DNA from 4 places in the Enterococcus sp. AMC1157 genome. Region 3 is predicted to be linked to each of the others. Evidence: predicted binding sites of a transcription regulator. Region 3 holds the regulator's gene; each other region holds the start of a gene.
The links. Region 3 encodes NrdR, which represses ribonucleotide reductase genes. Its sites were predicted from a motif close to ACACNATATATNGTGT; they were not measured.
Positions count from the first base shown of each region.

Region 1: a site for NrdR is predicted at 2,038-2,053, ahead of nrdD (anaerobic ribonucleoside-triphosphate reductase). Genes of this name have one in related genera too.
Region 2: a site for NrdR is predicted at 1,489-1,504, ahead of AC4BBX_RS07125 (deoxynucleoside kinase). Genes of this name have one in related genera too.
Region 4: a site for NrdR is predicted at 1,436-1,451, ahead of nrdH (glutaredoxin-like protein NrdH). Genes of this name have one in related genera too.

Region 1 covers NZ_CM177099.1:1,106,661-1,111,325, reverse strand. The annotation lists gene nrdD (anaerobic ribonucleoside-triphosphate reductase) at 1-1,948, opposite strand, end outside; gene AC4BBX_RS05460 (ABC transporter ATP-binding protein) at 2,265-3,032, shown strand; gene AC4BBX_RS05455 (FtsX-like permease family protein) at 3,022-4,665, shown strand, end outside.
Region 2 covers NZ_CM177099.1:1,469,876-1,474,540, reverse strand. The annotation lists gene mvaD (diphosphomevalonate decarboxylase) at 1-104, opposite strand, end outside; gene mvk (mevalonate kinase) at 349-1,329, opposite strand; gene AC4BBX_RS07125 (deoxynucleoside kinase) at 1,563-2,216, shown strand; gene AC4BBX_RS07120 (MetQ/NlpA family ABC transporter substrate-binding protein) at 2,437-3,249, shown strand; gene AC4BBX_RS07115 (hypothetical protein) at 3,467-3,793, shown strand; gene AC4BBX_RS07110 (LacI family DNA-binding transcriptional regulator) at 3,965-4,665, shown strand, end outside.
Region 3 covers NZ_CM177099.1:543,903-548,567, reverse strand. The annotation lists gene mutM (DNA-formamidopyrimidine glycosylase) at 1-527, shown strand, start outside; gene coaE (dephospho-CoA kinase) at 531-1,136, shown strand; gene nrdR (transcriptional regulator NrdR) at 1,312-1,776, shown strand; gene AC4BBX_RS02725 (replication initiation and membrane attachment family protein) at 1,811-3,193, shown strand; gene dnaI (primosomal protein DnaI) at 3,193-4,119, shown strand; gene AC4BBX_RS02715 (hypothetical protein) at 4,305-4,535, shown strand; gene AC4BBX_RS02710 (tRNA (adenine(22)-N(1))-methyltransferase) at 4,650-4,665, shown strand, end outside.
Region 4 covers NZ_CM177099.1:2,641,371-2,646,035, reverse strand. The annotation lists gene AC4BBX_RS12935 (ROK family protein) at 1-644, shown strand, start outside; gene AC4BBX_RS12930 (isochorismatase family protein) at 677-1,210, shown strand; gene nrdH (glutaredoxin-like protein NrdH) at 1,531-1,755, shown strand; gene nrdE (class 1b ribonucleoside-diphosphate reductase subunit alpha) at 1,879-4,038, shown strand; gene nrdF (class 1b ribonucleoside-diphosphate reductase subunit beta) at 4,060-4,665, shown strand, end outside.

The DNA.
Region 1 (4,665 bases), 560 kb from region 3:
AATAATCCCAAACAGCTTCCAAGGCTTTAGGGTTTTGTTGCAACATTGGATATTCACAATAGTGGATAAAACCACCACTACAATATTGTGGATAATCTTTTTCAAAATCTAGTTTTTCAAAAGGTGTCGGATTTTTTCTGACGTCGTAGTGGAAACTGTTAGTATAATAATCTTTATCGGTAATGTTTTCTACAAGACCAAATTTTTCAGTATCCAAGCGACAGAAACGATCGGTTAAACTTTCACTAGGTGTTGAATAGACACTAAAATGATAGTCATATTGGTTAGCCCATTGATCAACCCTTCTTTTCATTAAACGAAGGATTTCTAAAGTAAATTCTTTGGCCTCTACATTGTTTTCCCATTCACCACCATAAAAGGCAGAAGCAACTTCGTATAAACCGATGTAACCTAGAGAAATGGTTGCTCGACGATTTCTAAATAATTCATCCACTGCATCTTTTGGTGACAATCGTTTCCCAAAAGCACCATACATATACAAAATAGGAGCATTGGCAGGGGTTGCTTCTTTACAGCGTTCTACACGGTAAACAAGGGCATCTTTAGTAATTTCTAAACGTTCTTCGAATAAAGACCAGAATTTTTCTTTGTCCCCATTGGCTTCAAGAGCAATCCGTGGAAGATTCAAGGTTACAACGCCTAAATTCATCCGTCCTGCATTGACTTCTTGCCCATTGGCATCCTTCCAGCCTTGTAAGAAAGAGCGACATCCCATGGGTACTTTAAAGCTACCAGTTAATTCCACTACTTTGTCGTAATTTAGAATATCTGGATACATCCGTTTGGTCGCACATTCTAAAGCTAATTCTTTAATATCGTAGTTTGGATCTTCCGGAAGAGAATTTAAGCCGCGTTTGATTGAAAAAATCAACTTAGGAAAAATAGCTGTCCGATGCTCACTACCTAATCCGTTGATGCGATTTTGTAAGATTGCTTTTTGAATTTCTCGTTCAAACCAGTTAGCTCCCAGACCAAATCCTAAAGAAGTAAAAGGTGTTTGTCCGTTAGAAGTAAATAAAGTATTGATTTCATATTCCAAGCTTTGCATAGCATCAAAAATATCTTTTTTGGTTTTTTTGCGAGCAAAAGCTTCTTGACGTTCAGTGCCGTCAATCCACTCTTGGGCCTCGGTTAAATGTTTTTGATAATTTTTTTCCGCAAAAGGAGCCAATAGTTCATCCACCCGATCCGCAGAACAACCGCCGTATTGGCTGGAAGCCACATTGGCGATAATTTGGGAAATTTGTGCAGTAGCTGTTTGAATGGATTTGGGTGCTTCAACTTCGGCATTGCCCATTTTGAAACCTTCGTTTAACATCTTTTCAAAATCAATTAAACAACAATTAGTCATTGGTGCATAAGGATGATAATCCAAATCATGATAGTGAATGTCGCCTTTTTGATGGGCGTTCGCCACATGGGGAGGTAACATTTTTAAACCAATTGATTTACCAACAATTCCCGCAGTTAAATCACGTTGGGTATTAAATACATTGCTGTCTTTGTTGGCATTTTCATTGACGACTGTTTGATCTTTATTCATCAATTTTTCAATTGTAAAGTTAATATCTGTCGCTTGACTTCGCTGAAAATCTCGGCGAGTACGGTAATGAATGTATTCCTCTGCTAATTCGTATTCATGGTATTGCAAAAGAGTATGTTCCACAATATTTTGTATTTCGTAGATTTTAATATTGTCAATAAAACGTTCGCTAATTTCTTGGTCTACTTTTTCAACAATATCTAGTAGATGACGCTGATCTAATGGTGAAAGGGTTCCATGAATTTTTTCTTTGGCTTTTGCTAAGGCATCATAGATTTTTTGATCGTCGAATTCAACTAAACGACCGTCCCGCTTGATAACTTTGATATTTGCTAAATGTAAGGTAGAAAAAGATTGCTCATCAGATATCTTTATCTCCATCATGACTACCAACTCCCTTTGTTTATTTCTTTATTATCATAAATCAAATGAAGGACTTTTTCAACTACATATAGACAAATATTTTTAATTATATACAATATATAGTGTTTATGTACATTGTGGTTACTCTGTCAAAAAGCGTGTAAGAACAGTGTTTGTGATTGTTTTATTTTGCACAAAAATACGACAAAAATATTTTTAATAGGTATCTGTTTTTTACGAAGAGTTCAAAAATATGCTAAGATACTAAAGAGTCATACACAGTTTTTTAATGAAAAAATGGCACTTTTAAAATATAAGTTAAATGAGGAAGAGTTCGATGAAAATAATGATTGATGTCAAACATCTGACAAAAACTTTTGGTAGTCGTTTAAATCAGACGAAGGTGCTAGATAATTTATCTTTTACTGTAGATCAAGGCGAATTTGTAGGAATCATGGGACCAAGTGGTGCTGGAAAAACAACTTTAATGAATATCTTATCTTCATTAAATTCTCCCACGATGGGGTCGGTTTATATTGATGGCAAAGATATTACTCGAATGAAAGAAACAGAACTGAGTGACTTTAGACGTCAAAAGATTGGTTTTATTTTTCAGGATTTTAATTTATTAGAAACATTAACGTCTAAAGATAATATTTTGCTTCCATTAGCTATTGATCACTTATCAATTGATGAGATGGATCGACGAGTGAAAAAAGTGGCAAGTTTACTGGGCATCGATCATTTGTTAAACCGTTATCCAGATGAATTATCGATTGGGCAAAAACAACGAGTGACAGCAGCTCGTGCGATGGTGGCTGAACCGCAAGTAATATTTGCAGATGAACCCACCGGCTCGTTAGACTCTAAATCAGCCACAGAATTGTTACGTTATTTAAGTGAAGTTAATTTACATCAAGACACCACAGTGCTGATGGTTACACATGATCCCTTTACTGCCAGCTATTGTAATCGAATATTGTTCATTAAAGACGGTGTATTCTTTTCAGAAGTCGTGCGTCGTGGTTCTCGTAAAGAATTTTTTGAGCAAGTGATCGATATGCAAGCAACAATTGGCGGAGGTGGTCGAAGAAATGCTTTTTAAAATCATTTGGCGCAGTTTTTTGCGTCAAAGAAGAAACTATGTCGTTTATTTTTTATGTATGATGCTTTCCGTTATGATTTTTTATTCATTTAGTGCGATGGCTTATGACCAGCCACTGACTCACAGAGCTCAGCAAGATATTCAAATTGAAGGTGTGTTGACCTTAGGAAATGTTGTCGTAGCAATTGTGGTACTATTTTTTATGTTGAGTGCCAATCGTTTTTTTATTCAACAGCGTCAAAAAGAAATTGGTTTGTATCAGTTGTTTGGAGTAAGAAAATCCCGCATGCTATCTCAGTTAGCCGTGGAAACGACAGTTCTAAATGTGATTTCTCTTGTTGTCGGTATCGTCATGGGTGTCGTTTTTTCTAAATTTTTTGCGATGATTTTGATAAAGGCGATGGATTTGAATATTACGAGTCGTTTCTTTATTTCGTGGCCATCTATTGCGACAACCGCTCTGATATTTTTGTTGGCAGTGTTGTTAATTTCAATTCAAAATACTTGGTTACTTTGGAAAAAACAATTAATTGATTATTTTCAACAAAAAAATTCATTTTCCAGTCATCGCATGCAAATTACTTGGAGTAACTATTTGATTGGTAGTATCAGTTTGATTTTAATCGGTATAGGTTATTATATCGCCATGAATTACCAAGAGGTTACGATGCGTTATATTCAACAAACGGATGATATGTATGCTTTTTTATGGATTCCTTTGTTTATTTTGTCTGCTTGTGTTTTTGGAACGTATTTATTTTTTGGATATGGTATTCAAGTGATTCTTTATTTATCAACAAAATGGCATAAATTCAGTTATCGACAATTACGATTTTTTGTCTTAAATAATACTCGTCAATTAGTTTATAAAAATTGGCGTAACTTCTCATTAATTACGATTATTTTAGCTGTGGCAATTTCAATGATTGGTGGTGCCATTGGTTTATTTGCTGTCAGTTATCGAATAACAGATTTGAATCATCCCAGCGAATTTCAAGTAACAAGTGAACGAACAACTCATTTGGAGCAGTTGTTACAACAAAGTGGAGGAACAATAACTAACCGTTTTGTTTTACCTTTGAAAGTCACTGGCTATTTTTCCATTGAAGAAAATGATTTTTTAGATACAGATACCTTTGAACAAGTCAGATTGATTGATGTGGTTTCTGAATCAGATTATCGTCGTTTGCAGGAATCTTTTTTAGAGTTTCCGGATATTGATATTCAAACGAGTCATGGAGCGATTTTGGTTCAATCGAATTTAAATCTTAATCGAGAACTAACAGAAACTGAAAAAAGAATTGCCTTACCTAATCAACAAGAAGTTTATGTTGAACATAGTTTTCCTAATTTTTTGGGAAATAGTTTGTTACGATACGGCTATCAAACATTAATTGTGAAAGATGAACTATACCAACAACTGGATGGTTTGACCTATTGGATCAATTATCTGTCCGCAGAGGGATACGATGAAGAACGTTTTAATCAGTTGTTATTAAGAGAGTTGCCTCGTGATTGGGGAAATGATGTCAGCTATCAGTATACGTATCAAGATGGAGAGTTAACGGGGGAAATTAAATTAGCCTTAGGCGGAGTATACGTGCCTTCTGTTAATCGCATGAGTCGTTTAAAT
Region 2 (4,665 bases), 930 kb from region 3:
AGAGATAAACTATTATTCATCGGAAGAATCAGTTCCTGATCTTTTTTGCCCCAGTATTTAATGAGCGCAATATTTGTATACGCCCGTGCTTTTCCTTGATACATGTATGATAAACTCCTTTAAAATAATCTTTTGTTCAATAATTTTGATTTTTCGAACAAAAGGCTGATCTTGTGTTCGATAATTTTGGCTTTTCGAACAAAAGACTGATCTTGTGTTCGATATTTTTGATTTTTCGAACAAAAGGCTGATCTTGTGTTCGATATTTTTGATTTTTCGAACAAAAGGCTGATCTTGTGTTCGATATTTTTGATTTTTCGAACAAAAGAGCAATCCTGTGTTCGATTTTTATGCTTCTTCAAGTGTCACTTCGTATTTATTAGCGGTTGTTTCAACAGAATGGGCAAATCTCCCTAGTCCTTGTAACCAAGTATTTTTAACGCCTTGGTCTTTTAGGATGCTAGCTAATTCTTCTGCTTGTTGCTTATTCTCAAGTAAGACAAGCAAGCAACCACCTCTGCCGCCACCAGTTAATTTCGCACCTAAGGCATGATGTTCTAGAGCTAATTGGATATACTGATCAATAGCTTCGTTACTCACGGTTAAATTTTTCAAATGCTGTTGTGCCTGATTCATCGCTTTACCCAATCGCGATTTCTGATTGTAAATGATGGCTTCTTTGGCTTGTTCGGTTAATCGACCTAATGCTTTAATTTCTACACTTATTTCATCAGGAGCCTTTTCAAAAAGTTTTGCGACTGAACGAACAGCTGAACGCGTTTGTCCTTTGATACCTGTGTCTGCAACTAATAAGTAGGCGTCAATATTAAGTGGAAAAGAAAGGTAATCATGGTCTTTTCTAAAATAGATGGGTTGCTCTCCACTGGTTGCTGCTGCATCGATACCGCTGGGATTTCCATGGGCAATATTTTCGGAAAAATTGACATAGTCCAATAGTTCTTCTTGTGACAAAGTTATTTTTTGCCAGTCAAAAAAAGCTCTAGTAATGGCAACTGCCACGGCTGCGCTAGAACCCATGCCTCGTTCTGAAGGGATGGTGCTTTCAATCACTAGATGGAAATTTTCAGTATGTAATTTTTGTTGTAAGCAAGTAGCTAATTGTTGGATATTTGTTAATTCTTCAGGAACATCTGCTAAAAGTCCGATATGGTAAATAGATGTTAAAGAATTTTCCTTAGCTGATTGCACAGTCGCTGTGACTTGTGTTCCACTAAAAGGAAAAGCAATAGCGGGTTCTCCATAAACAACAGCGTGTTCGCCCATTAGAATAATTTTTCCGGTAGCCTTACCAATACCTTTTGTTGACATGATTGGCCTCTTTCTATACTAGTTTCGAATCCTCTAGCTATTTTACTAGATAAATGTGCTCACGTTAAGGGTTCCGCGCATATTCGATAAAAAAAATTGAAATCTTAAAACTTTATTTGAGATTTCCTAATAAAATTCTTTCAATAATTCTTCTTGACTCCACTAGATATAGTAGGTTAAAGTATATAAGTTGAAAAAAAGTACAATATTTAGTGATAAGTGAGTTGGAGGCAATGAGTGTGATTGTATTAGCAGGAACAATAGGAGCAGGAAAATCTAGCTTGACGGCATTATTAGCAGAACATTTGGGAAGTCAGGCATTTTATGAGTCTGTAGATGACAATGAAGTGTTGCCACTTTTTTATGCAGACCCAAATAAATATGCATTTTTACTACAAATTTATTTTTTAAATAAACGTTTTGATAGTATCAAACAAGCATTAAAAGATGATAACAATATTTTGGACCGCTCGATTTATGAGGACTCGTTATTATTTCATCTAAATGCCGATTTAGGTCGTGCGACAGAAACAGAAGTCCGAGTATATGATGAGCTATTAAAAAATATGTTGGAAGAACTGCCTTATGCCGCGCACAAAAAGCATCCAGATTTATTAATCCATATTCGAGTATCCTTTAAGACTATGCTAGATCGTATTGAAAAACGAGGTCGTGACTTTGAACAAATCTCATATGATCCAAGTCTATATGATTACTATGAAGAGTTAAATCGGCGTTACGATCAGTGGTATAACGACTATGATGCTAGTCCTAAAATTCAAATCGATGGCGATGTATTAAATTTCGTCGAAGATACAGAAGCAGCGAAGAAAGTCATTGAATTGATTGACGAAAAATTAAAAGAAGTACGCAAAGAGACGATTTGAGTAGATTAACTCAAATCGTTTTTTTTTAGAGAATATTTATTTTAGCTTGTGAATCTGTTCCACGAAAAATTTTTTTAAATCAATCAATACCACTCAGAGTAGTATCTCATTAGTTAGGGATTCTATGAGAGAGCTTAAAAATCGATTAGTCGATTTTTGTTATGTTATACTGATTTTGTTTGGTCTAACAAACAAAATTCAGAAATAATGGGGGAAAGAAATGAAAAAATGGTATGGAGCGATGCTTTCATTAATCGCGATTGCAACATTAAGTGCTTGTGGAAATCAAGAAAGCGAAGGATCTGAGGAGAAAGTTATCACTGTTGCTACTCAACTTGAAACGAGTGCAGAGATGGTCAAAATTGCTTCAGAAGTCGCGGAAAAAGATGGTTGGGAAATCAAAAATGTGTCTGTAACGGATAACGTTGCTTACAATGACATGGTTGAACACGAAGAAGCAGATGCAAATTTTGCTCAACATAAACCATTTATGGAACAATATAACGAAGAAAAAAATGCACATTTAGTTGCGGTACAACCAATTTATGACGTGAAAATTGGTTTTTATTCGAAAGACTATCAAACAATAGATGAAATTCCTGACAATGTACAAGTTGCACTTCCAAATGATCCAACAAATGAAGGTCGTGCGTTAGCTATTTTAGAAGAGCAAGGTTTAATTAAATTAGCAGATGGTGTAGGTGTGGAAGGCCGCATCAGAGATGTTGTAGAAAATCCGAAAAACTTTAAATGGTTGTCTGTTGATTTACTGAACCTATCAGAAAGTTATAATGAACCTGGTGTAGCACTTGTATATAATTATCCAGCGTATATCAAAAAAGTGAATTTAACACCAGATGATGCAATATTTCTAGAGGAAAGTAAAACGGATCATTTTGCGCTACAAATTGTTACTCGTGAAGATATCCGTGATTCTGAAAAAATAGAAGTCTTGAAAAAAGCGATGACAAGCAAAGAAGTTCGCGATTTTATGGAAGAAAAACATGGCGATACAATGATTCCTTCTTTTTAAGAAAACAGAAAGTAAAGTCTGACAGTCTATAGGATTGTCGGACTTTTTTTACCTATTTTTATCATTCACATAATTTAATATAGTTATTGGCAGGTAGGGCGTCCGAGTACTAGAAAAAACATTTCGCTAATTATTTTTCATTTTCTAGCAAATAAATTGGGTGAGCAGAAGGACTATAATAGCCTATTAGTAAATAGAAAAAAGGAGTTGGAGTTAGTTGAAAATAGTAGTGGGAATGGTGTCTGTTGCAATGAGTTTGCTTTTATTGGTAGGTTGTCAAACCTCCTCATTGGAAGAAACTCAACAATCAGGTGTAAACCAAACAACAGAGGAAACCGTTGTCGATTCTGATTTTACAGAAGCTACGACGAATGAAGAAAATGAAGCGATGGAAGAATGGTCAGCAATTAATGCGGTTACACCAATTGAGTCCTTACAGTATGAAGTCGTAACGGACAATCGAAATAATCGAGTGATGCTATTTGAGAACGCCACAGGACAAAAAGTGGTTAAAAGCTCTATGTTAAAAACACAGGTCGTTTGAAAGTAATTGATCTTCAAGCGGATGAAACTTTGTTTAATGAGGAGATTAAGTAATTTATTGAAAATTACCGATAATATCAGTTATTTCTACAGTTTTTAGCCTTTTGCTATTTGCTTATTTACCTTTTTTGTGCTTATATTTTAGTAAACGGAGTAAGAAGGTGAAAAGGGTATGGCGGGTATAAGAGATGTAGCCAAGAGAGCAGGAGTATCTATTGCAACTGTTTCTCGTGTATTAAATGAAGATCCGACCCTTTCTGTGACAGAAGAGACACGTCAGAAAATAGCTGAATCTGTAAATTTTTATAATTACTCACTTAAGAAGGCTTCAGGCAAAAAATTAAGTAGTATTGCGGTAATTACCACAGTTTCTGAAATTGACGAATTAGAAGATCCTTACTTCCGAGCGATTCGCAGAGGCATCCAACTTGAAGCGGAACAAAGTAAAGTGAACTTGTATAAAACAATCCGTCTTTCAGAAGATGTCTTGCATGTGGATGAACTAAGAGATTGCTCAGGAGTATTGATTATTGGTCAAGTGTTGTCTTCAGTGATTGAAATGGTAGCAACTGTTAATAACAATATTGTGATTATTGATGATCCAAGTGCAAGTTCTAAATGGGACGCAGTTTATACAGATTTGGCACAAGCGACTAGAGAGCATTTAGATCGTTTATATGATAAAGGTCATCGAAATATTGCCTTTATTGGTGGTCGTAGAGTTCGAATAGATGAAAATAGTCGGAGTCATGCTTCGGAAGATGATTACCGGAAAGTTGCTTATGAACAATGGATGAGTGAAAAAAATTTAAGCGAATCAATTCAGACCTATCTTAGAGGATGGACCACCTTGGATGGAATGAAAGCCACAGA
Region 3 (4,665 bases):
CCACCTTACACTATAACGATGTGCGAAAATTTGGTCGTATTGACTTAGTGGGTAAAAATCAGGCAAATATCTATAAAGGAATTCAACAACTAGGTCCTGAACCAACACCAGATGTTTTTAAGTTAGAACCCTTCAGACAACAATTATCTAAATCGAATAAATCGATAAAACCACTATTACTTGATCAAAAAATTGTGACTGGATTAGGTAATATTTATGTGGATGAAGCGTTGTGGCAAGCAAAAATTCATCCAGAGACTTCAGCAAAACTTCTAGATGAAGCTGAAACCGAAAACTTATACCATGCAATCATCGAAGTTTTGGCAAGAGCTGTAGCTGCTGGTGGAACAACAATTCGCTCTTATGCCAATGCTTTAGGAGAAGCTGGGAAATTTCAAATTTCTTTACATGCTTATGGACAAACAGGGCTGCCATGTGAACATTGTGGCAGAGCAATTGTTAAAACCAAAGTCGCCCAACGTGGAACGCATTTTTGTCCGAATTGCCAAATTCGAAAGGAAGAGTAAGTAATGGGAATGGTGTTAGGTCTTACTGGCGGTATCGCAACTGGAAAGAGTACGGTGGTTAACTTTTTTCGTGAATATGGTTTCCCCATTGTGGATGCTGATCAGGTAGCTCGCCAAGTGGTTGAAACTGGACAACCAGGTTTATTGGCGATTATCGCTCATTTTGGTCAAGAAATTCTTTCAGGGGATGGTAGCTTGGATCGTAAAAAATTAGGGCAACTGATTTTTGCCAATCCCAAAGAAAGACGACAATTAGATCGACTTCTAGATCCAATTCTAAGGGCTGAGATAACAAAAAAAATAGCTGCAAAACAACAACAATCATCTTTAGTCATTGCAGATATCCCTTTATTATTTGAAGCAAATTATTGTCATGTGATGGATCAAGTTGCAGTTGTCTATACATCAGAAGATATACAATTAGAACGATTGATGGCCAGAAATCTATTGACAGAAGAAGAAGCTAAGCAACGAATTGCAAGCCAAGTGTCAATTGAGTTAAAAAAAGAGCAAGCCGATATTGTTTTCGATAATCAAGGAACCTTAGAAGAAACGAAGCAACAAGTAAATAAATGGTTACAGGAACAAAATCTGATTACCGAAGTCTAATCGTATAAAATTTTGCAGAAAATTAAATGAATCATTCTAAAAAAACTCTAGGAATTTCTAGAGTTTTTTTCTGTCTGACTGTTAGAAAATAAGAGAAACGTGTTATAATATAAGAAGGTAAATTTAATTTTAAACTAAAAAATTCAAAATAAATCAAGATAAATGAGGTGGAATTATGCATTGCCCAAAATGTCATCATAATAATTCTCGTGTTATTGATAGTCGACAAGCGGATGATGGTCGCGCGATTCGACGCAGAAGAGAGTGCGAAAATTGTGGATTCCGATTCACAACTTTTGAAAGACTAGAAGAAACACCTCTGTTAATAATTAAGAAAAATGGTGCGAGAGAAGAATTTAATCGTGAAAAAGTATTACGTGGCTTGATTCGTTCCGCAGAGAAACGTCCAGTAGCAATGGAACAGATGGAGCAAATAGTGGATCATGTAGAAGCAAAGATTCGTGAATTAGGTGAAAATGAAGTTTCTTCCACGGCAATAGGTGAATATGTGATGGAAGAATTAGTCAATTTAGATGAAATTGCCTATATTCGATTTGCGAGTGTCTATCGTCAATTTAAAGACATGTCAGTATTCTTGAAAGAATTACAAGACATCGTTGATAAAGCGAAAACAAATTAAGATATCATGTAAATTAAAAAGAAGGAGGGCTATCGTGAAGTCAGCATGGGAAGAAGTTAAACCAAATCATATTTATCAAGTATTTAAATGTCTTCCTATAACCGAAGAGGGAAATGATGGGTTACTTTACTTGTATCAACCAATCATTGGACAAAATGCGTTGGCCCTTTATTATACCTTGTTAGGAGATCAAGGAGATCGACAGGAAAACGAATTTGTGCACATTGATATTTTAAATGCACTGAATGTTGGTTTGCCTGATTTTCTGGAAGCTCGAAAAAAATTAGAAGCTGTTGGTTTATTATCTGTTTTTATGAAAGAAGATCCAGAGTTTGATCGGATGTTTTTATATCAGCTAGAAGAACCACTACATCCACAAGCCTTTATCAAAGATGAGATGTACAGTTATTTGCTCTGGAATCAAGTAGGAGAACGTAAATTTAACCAATTAGTGGAGCGTTTTAAACCTAAAAAAATAGATGTATCAGAGTATCAAGAAATCACAGCAACTTTCAGTGATATTTATGGAGGATTGGATCAAGAGGCGTTTCTTAAAAAACAAGAGAAACTCGAGGGAATCTCTCAAAGTTATCAGCAACAATCGCAGCCTTCTATTACTTTAGACGATAAATTGGATTGGAAATTCTTATTAGATATTGCTCATAAAAAATATATTATTGCCGAAAACTTTACCTTTGAATTCAAAAGACAGTTAACCTTATATGCTAATTTATATGGATTTGATGAACTAACTTTAGTGAATTTAATGGCAGAAGTTGTTTCACTAAATGATGGGATGGTGGATCAACGCCAGTTGGCTAGTCTCATTCAGAGACGCCAAGGAACATCAGTGAAAAAAGAAGCTATCACTTTGTCTGGTGATGCTAAAATAAGACGCTTTAATACCCTTCGTCAAACAGGATTCACAGAAGCAGATATTGAATTGATTGATATGAGTGAAACGACTGCACCAACGGACTTCTTACAAGCTATCAAGCAAGAAAAGCACAGCTTTGTTACTGACTCTGAACAATGGCTATTGAGATCTTTAGTTGAAAAAAGTCCTTTACCAAATAGTGTCATCAATGTGTTAATGCATTATGTTCTTGTGGTTCAAAAAAATAGTTCCTTGCAGTCTAATTTTGTTAATAAAATTGCGACGGATTGGTCTGAATTAGGCATTCAAAGTCCAGAGGCTGCTATTCAGCATGTTCGTCAGTTAGTGAAAGAAGCTAAAACTCGTCAAACAAAACCTCAACGAACGAATAATCAAGGGAATTATCGGAAACCAGTTAGGAAAGAAAAACTTCCTGATTGGGTAGAAAACCCAATGGAAGAAATCGAGGATGTAGAGAAACAAGCTGAAATTAATCAAAGACTACAAAAATTTTTACAACGTAAAGAAGGTGATAGCTAGTGAAAGAGATTGGCAAAGATTTAAACCAATTATTAAACCGCAAAAATTATCGTGCAAGATTTGAAGAGATGATTACCGAGGTAATGGAAAATTCCGAAGTAAAGAACTTTTTGGATGAGCATAAAGATCAATTGACGCAACAAGACATCGAAAGAAGTTATGCAAAGATGTATGAATATGTTCAAGAAAAACGAAAATTCGAAATAAACGATCCATCAATGATTGCTCCAGGGTATGAACCACAATTGATATTAAACTATCATTCAGTGGATGTGACCTATGTGCCGACAGAAGAGTTACTTGTAAGAAGACAGCAGGAAGAAATTCGTGGCAGAATTCAAGCTTTGAATATGCCTAAAGATATTCAGGATGCTAGAATCGCCACCTATGATCAAACACCAGGTAGAGGGGAAGCCTTAGTAGCGGCAATGGACTTTCTTGAAGAATATTTGGACAATCCAAAACAATTCCATAAAGGCTTGTACTTAGTGGGGAGTTTTGGAATTGGTAAGACCTATCTATTAGGAGCAATTGCTCGTTATTTGGCAGAAGCTGGACATTCGACGACGCTATTACATTTCCCTACTTTTGCTGTAGACATGAAACAAGCAATCGGTAAAAATCAGGTCAATGAAAAAATTGAAGTAATAAAAAAAGCCCCTGTACTAATGTTGGATGATATTGGTGCAGATTCAATGAGTAGTTGGATTCGTGATGAAGTATTTGGTGTCATTTTACAATATCGTATGCAAGAACAACTTCCCACATTCTTTACTTCTAACTTTACGATGTTGGAGCTGGAAGAACACTTGTCCATTACTCAAAGAGGTGAAGAGGAACCTCTAAAAGCTAAACGAATTATGGAAAGAATCCGTTACTTGACCAAAGAAGTTCAAATGACTGGAAAAAATAGACGTAATTCATAAGGAGAATCCTATGAAAAATATCTAATATTAACAATTGCTGTTTCTTATTAACTTCTTGTGCTGCACCAAATACTAATGGTTCCCAATCCAGTGAGAACATAAGTGAGACGACAGATTTAGAAAGTGAAAGTCAGACAGTTTTTAGAGGAACATTACAGTTTGATCCAGAAACAAATGAAAAGGACATGCTTATTTTTCTGGAAGAAATTAAGGCGATTGAAGATCCAGAAGGAATTGTTAATAACTTTCAAGATATGGGTGTTGGTATGACTATTGACACTGAACATATTGACTTAAATGATTGGAAAAATGGCAAAGAAGTGGAAGTTGTACTTACGGGAATACCTGTGATGACGATGTCTATTCCACCTCAACTAGCTGGAAATTCTATTAAGTCTGTCGAATTGGTTCAATAGATTAAAATTCTCTTACCCATGACCAAATCATGCTAAGAGAATTTTTCGTGTGATATTACGGAAATTTAAACTAAAATTTATACTTTAAACAAAGAGTAGGAACGAGGGTTAACAATGAATGAACAAGATT
Region 4 (4,665 bases), 800 kb from region 3:
AAGTTACCCTTCCTCTTTTTCTTGAAAAAATTCATTATTTTCTAAGTCAGTCCATACCGATTGATAAAATTAGTTTATCGATTCCCGGAAAACTATATGACGGTCAAGTACTCTCAAGTTGGCACAGTCTTTTTGATCAATGGAACATTGCTGAAGCTCTTTTGGATATCACACCGGTTCCAATTGTTATCCAAAACGATGCTCACTTGCTAACTGTCGGCTATACGATTTCCCACAAGATAGCTCTTTCGGATACAATCGTAGGTATTTTTTATCCTGAAAATAGTATGCCTGGTATTACGATCTACAGTAATGGAACTATTTTAGAGGGAGGACATAACCTAGCGGGTGAAGCTAAGTTTCTCCCCCACTTGATTGATTCTGACACACCAAACAATAAAATGGAGCTTGTTGGTAACCTAGTGAAAATTCTAGAAATTTATAATGCAGTGATTGCACCCAATTCTTTTGTGATTTCAGCAGAATCTGTTCGTAAATCTACTGTTTTAGAGGTAGTCGAAAATTCACAAATTTTAAGTAAACAAATGAATCAACCAACTATTTTATTTATTGACCATTTTCAAGATGCTTTGACTCTTGGCCTACGCTGGCTCATTCATCAAGACAGTACCTATCAACTTTAATTTGGGTTTCATCATCTAAGGAGGGAAAAGATATGAACAAAGAAGATACATTACTTTTGATTATTGATTTGCAAGAAAAACTGCAACCAACGATTTATCAAGGCGCAAAAATTATTTCTAAGGCCCAGCAAATCATTCAAGCCTTTCAAATATCTGGTATTCCAATGATAATCACCGAACAATATCCAAAAGGTTTAGGTCATACGATTCCTGAAATTACGAGTTCTTTAGGAGAGACTCCTACCTTCGAAAAATTAACTTTCTCAGGCTTTATCCCTGAGATTCAAGAATATCTAGAAAATAAAGCGATTAAAAATGTCGTTTTAATTGGTACCGAAAGCCACATCTGTGTCTACCAAACTTGTAAAGATTTATTGCAAGCAGACTATCATGTGGAAGTTGTCAAGGATGCTATCAGTTCTCGCACCCAAGAACACGCCGAACATGGATTGGAACTCATGAGAGATTTAGGTGCTTCCATTACCAATAACGAAACCCTGATTTATGAAATTTTAGGTGCTGCGGGTACGGACACATTTAAAAAAATTCTAAAAATTATCAAATAGACATTTGCATTGAAAAGAGGTCTTGGAGTTTTTCTACTCCCCTCTTTTCTTTTTTAAAGACTTCTTTTGAGATGTTTTTCACATGCGAAATTTCTTTTTACTTTTTGAATTTTTTTCGGTAGAATATATAAAGCATGTTACATTTCAAACCCCTTTATTCATCAATAGTCTATCTAAAAAGACTTTTAAAAAACCACAACAAATAGTGCTTAGTGATATTCACAAACACAATATATGGTATTTTTCGATTGACTTTCTCTAGAAGTTCATTATACTATTCTTATATACTAATTGAGAAATTTAACCGGGAGGAACTTAATATGAATATCAAATTATTTTCAAAAAACAACTGCATGCAATGTAAAATGGCAAAACGCTTTTTAGCAGATAACAATATTAGCTTTGAAGAAATCAACATTGACAATGATCCAAGTGCAGTCAACTTTTTAAAAGAACAAGGTTACCAAAGTGTGCCAATTATTACATCTGACGCTACAACAGTTGTTGGGTTTCGCCCAGACCAACTTCGTCAATTAGCTAGCTAATTTTTTGTGTCCACAATTACAATTTAGACGTTGGATTTGTCCGTCCTTTCGGGGCTTACAAGTCCTTCTTTTTTTATGAAACATATAGGAAGAAAAATAAAGAGATAAGGTTGTGTAGATAATATGAGTTTAAAAACGTTAAAAGATGTTACTTATTTTAAACTAAACAACGAAATCAATCGTCCAGTCAATGGACAGATTCCGTTGCATAAAGACAAAGAAGCATTAGCAGCTTTCTTTAAAGAAAATGTCGAACCAAATACGAAACAATTTAACTCTGTTCAAGAAAAAATTGATTTCTTAATTGAAAATGACTATTTAGAAGAAGCCTTTATTCGCAAATATACACCAGAATTTTTGGAGCAATTATACACGTTTCTAGACGAACAAAACTTTACATTCAAATCTTTCATGGCTGCTTATAAATTTTATTCTCAATATGCGTTAAAAACTAATGACGGCACTGCTTATTTAGAAAGCTACGAAGATCGTGTGGCTTTTAATGCCTTATACTTTGCGGATGGCAATGAAGCGTTGGCTTTGACTTTAGCGGATGAAATGATTCATCAACGCTACCAGCCTGCGACTCCCTCTTTCTTAAATGCCGGTAGAAAACGCCGTGGGGAATTAGTTTCTTGTTTCTTAATTCAATTAACTGATGATATGAATTCAATCGGTCGTGGGATTAATTCTGCTCTACAATTGTCACGTATCGGTGGTGGTGTAGGGATTACCCTTTCTAACTTACGTGAAGCCAGCGCGCCAATCAAAGGCTACGAAGGTGCAGCTAGTGGTGTAATGCCAGTTATGAAACTGTTCGAAGATAGTTTTAGTTATTCTAACCAATTAGGACAACGTCAAGGAGCCGGCGTTGTGTATCTAAACGTCTTCCATCCAGACATTATTAGTTTCTTATCTGCAAAAAAAGAAAATGCGGATGAAAAAATTCGTGTAAAAACGTTATCTCTAGGAGTACTTGTTCCTGATAAATTTTATGAATTAACTCGCAAAAACGAAGACATGTATTTATTTAGTCCCTATAGTGTGGAAAAAGAATACGGTGTTCCTTTCTCTTATGTCGATATTACTGAAGAATATGATAATTTAGTGGCTAACCCACGTATCCGCAAAACAAAAATTCGTGCCCGTGATTTGGAAAATGAAATTTCTAAACTACAACAAGAATCTGGTTACCCTTATATTATCAATGTTGATACAGCAAATCGCTCAAATCCAGTTTATGGAAAAATCATTATGAGTAATCTATGTTCAGAGATTTTACAAGTCCAAGAACCTTCTCTATTAAATGGCAAACAAGAATATGAAGAACTAGGAACAGATATTAGCTGTAACTTGGGTTCAACAAATATTGTTAATTTAATGGATAGCCCTGATTTTGGAAAATCGGTACGTGCGATGACTCGTGCGTTGACTTATGTTACTGACGCTTCAGATATTGATGTCGTTCCTCCAATTCAAAACGGAAACAGCTTAAACCATACAATTGGTTTAGGTGCGATGGGACTACACACCTATTTTGCAAAAAATCAAATGGCTTATGGTTCTCCAGAATCGATTGAATTTACCGATATTTACTTTATGTTATTGAACTACTGGACTTTAGTTGAAAGTAATAATATTGCAAAAGAACGTCAAGAAGTCTTCCATAACTTTGAAAAATCTGAGTATGCAAGTGGAACGTATTTCCAATCTTACATTGAAGCAGACTATCAACCAAAATCAGAAAAAATTGCAGCGTTGTTTGCAGGCATCCATATTCCAACAAGTGAAGATTGGCAAGCCTTAGCAACTGCAGTTAAAGCCGATGGTTTGTACCATCAAAACCGCCTAGCTGTTGCACCAAATGGTTCTATTTCTTATATTAACGATACAAGTGCTAGCTTACATCCGATTACTCGCTTGATTGAAGAACGTCAAGAAAAGAAAATTGGAAAAATTTATTATCCAGCAGCTCATTTATCAAATGATACAATTAGCTACTACCAATCAGCTTATGATATGGATATGCGTCAAGTAATTGATATTTATGCCACTGCGCAAAAACATATCGATCAAGGAATGAGTATGACCTTGTTTATGCGTTCAGAGATTCCTGAAGGTTTGTATGAATGGAAAACAACAAGCAAACAAACGACACGTGATTTGAATATTTTACGTCATTACGCCTTCCATAAAGGCATTAAATCGATTTATTATGTACGTACCTTTACTGACGATGCAGAAGAAATCGGCAGCAACCAATGTGAAAGCTGTGTTATCTAAAAAGAAGAGGAGGCCTTTTTCATGGCAAACAGTTATTATAAAGCAATTAACTGGAATGAAATTGAAGATATAATTGATAAATCAACCTGGGAAAAGTTAACAGAACAATTCTGGTTAGATACGCGAATTCCTCTATCCAACGATTTAGATGATTGGCGCGGTCTTTCAGAACAAGAGAAAGAATTGGTAGGACACGTATTTGGTGGTTTAACCTTATTAGATACCATTCAATCAGAAAGTGGTATGGCACAATTAAAAAAAGATGTTCGTACTGCCCATGAAGAAGCGGTGCTAAATAATATTGAGTTCATGGAATCCGTTCATGCGAAAAGTTACTCTTCTATCTTTAGTACGTTAAATACTAAATCAGAGATTGATGAGATTTTCCATTGGACGAATACCAACGAATTTTTACAAAAAAAAGCAGAAATTATTAACGAAATCTATAAAACGGGAACTCCTCTACAAAAGAAAATTGCTAGTGTTTATCTAGAAACTTTCTTGTTTTATTCAGGTTTCTACACGCCACTCCACTATTTAGGAAACAATAAATTACCAAACGTGGCAGAAATTATTAAATTGATTATCCGTGATGAATCTGTTCATGGCACTTACATTGGTTATAAA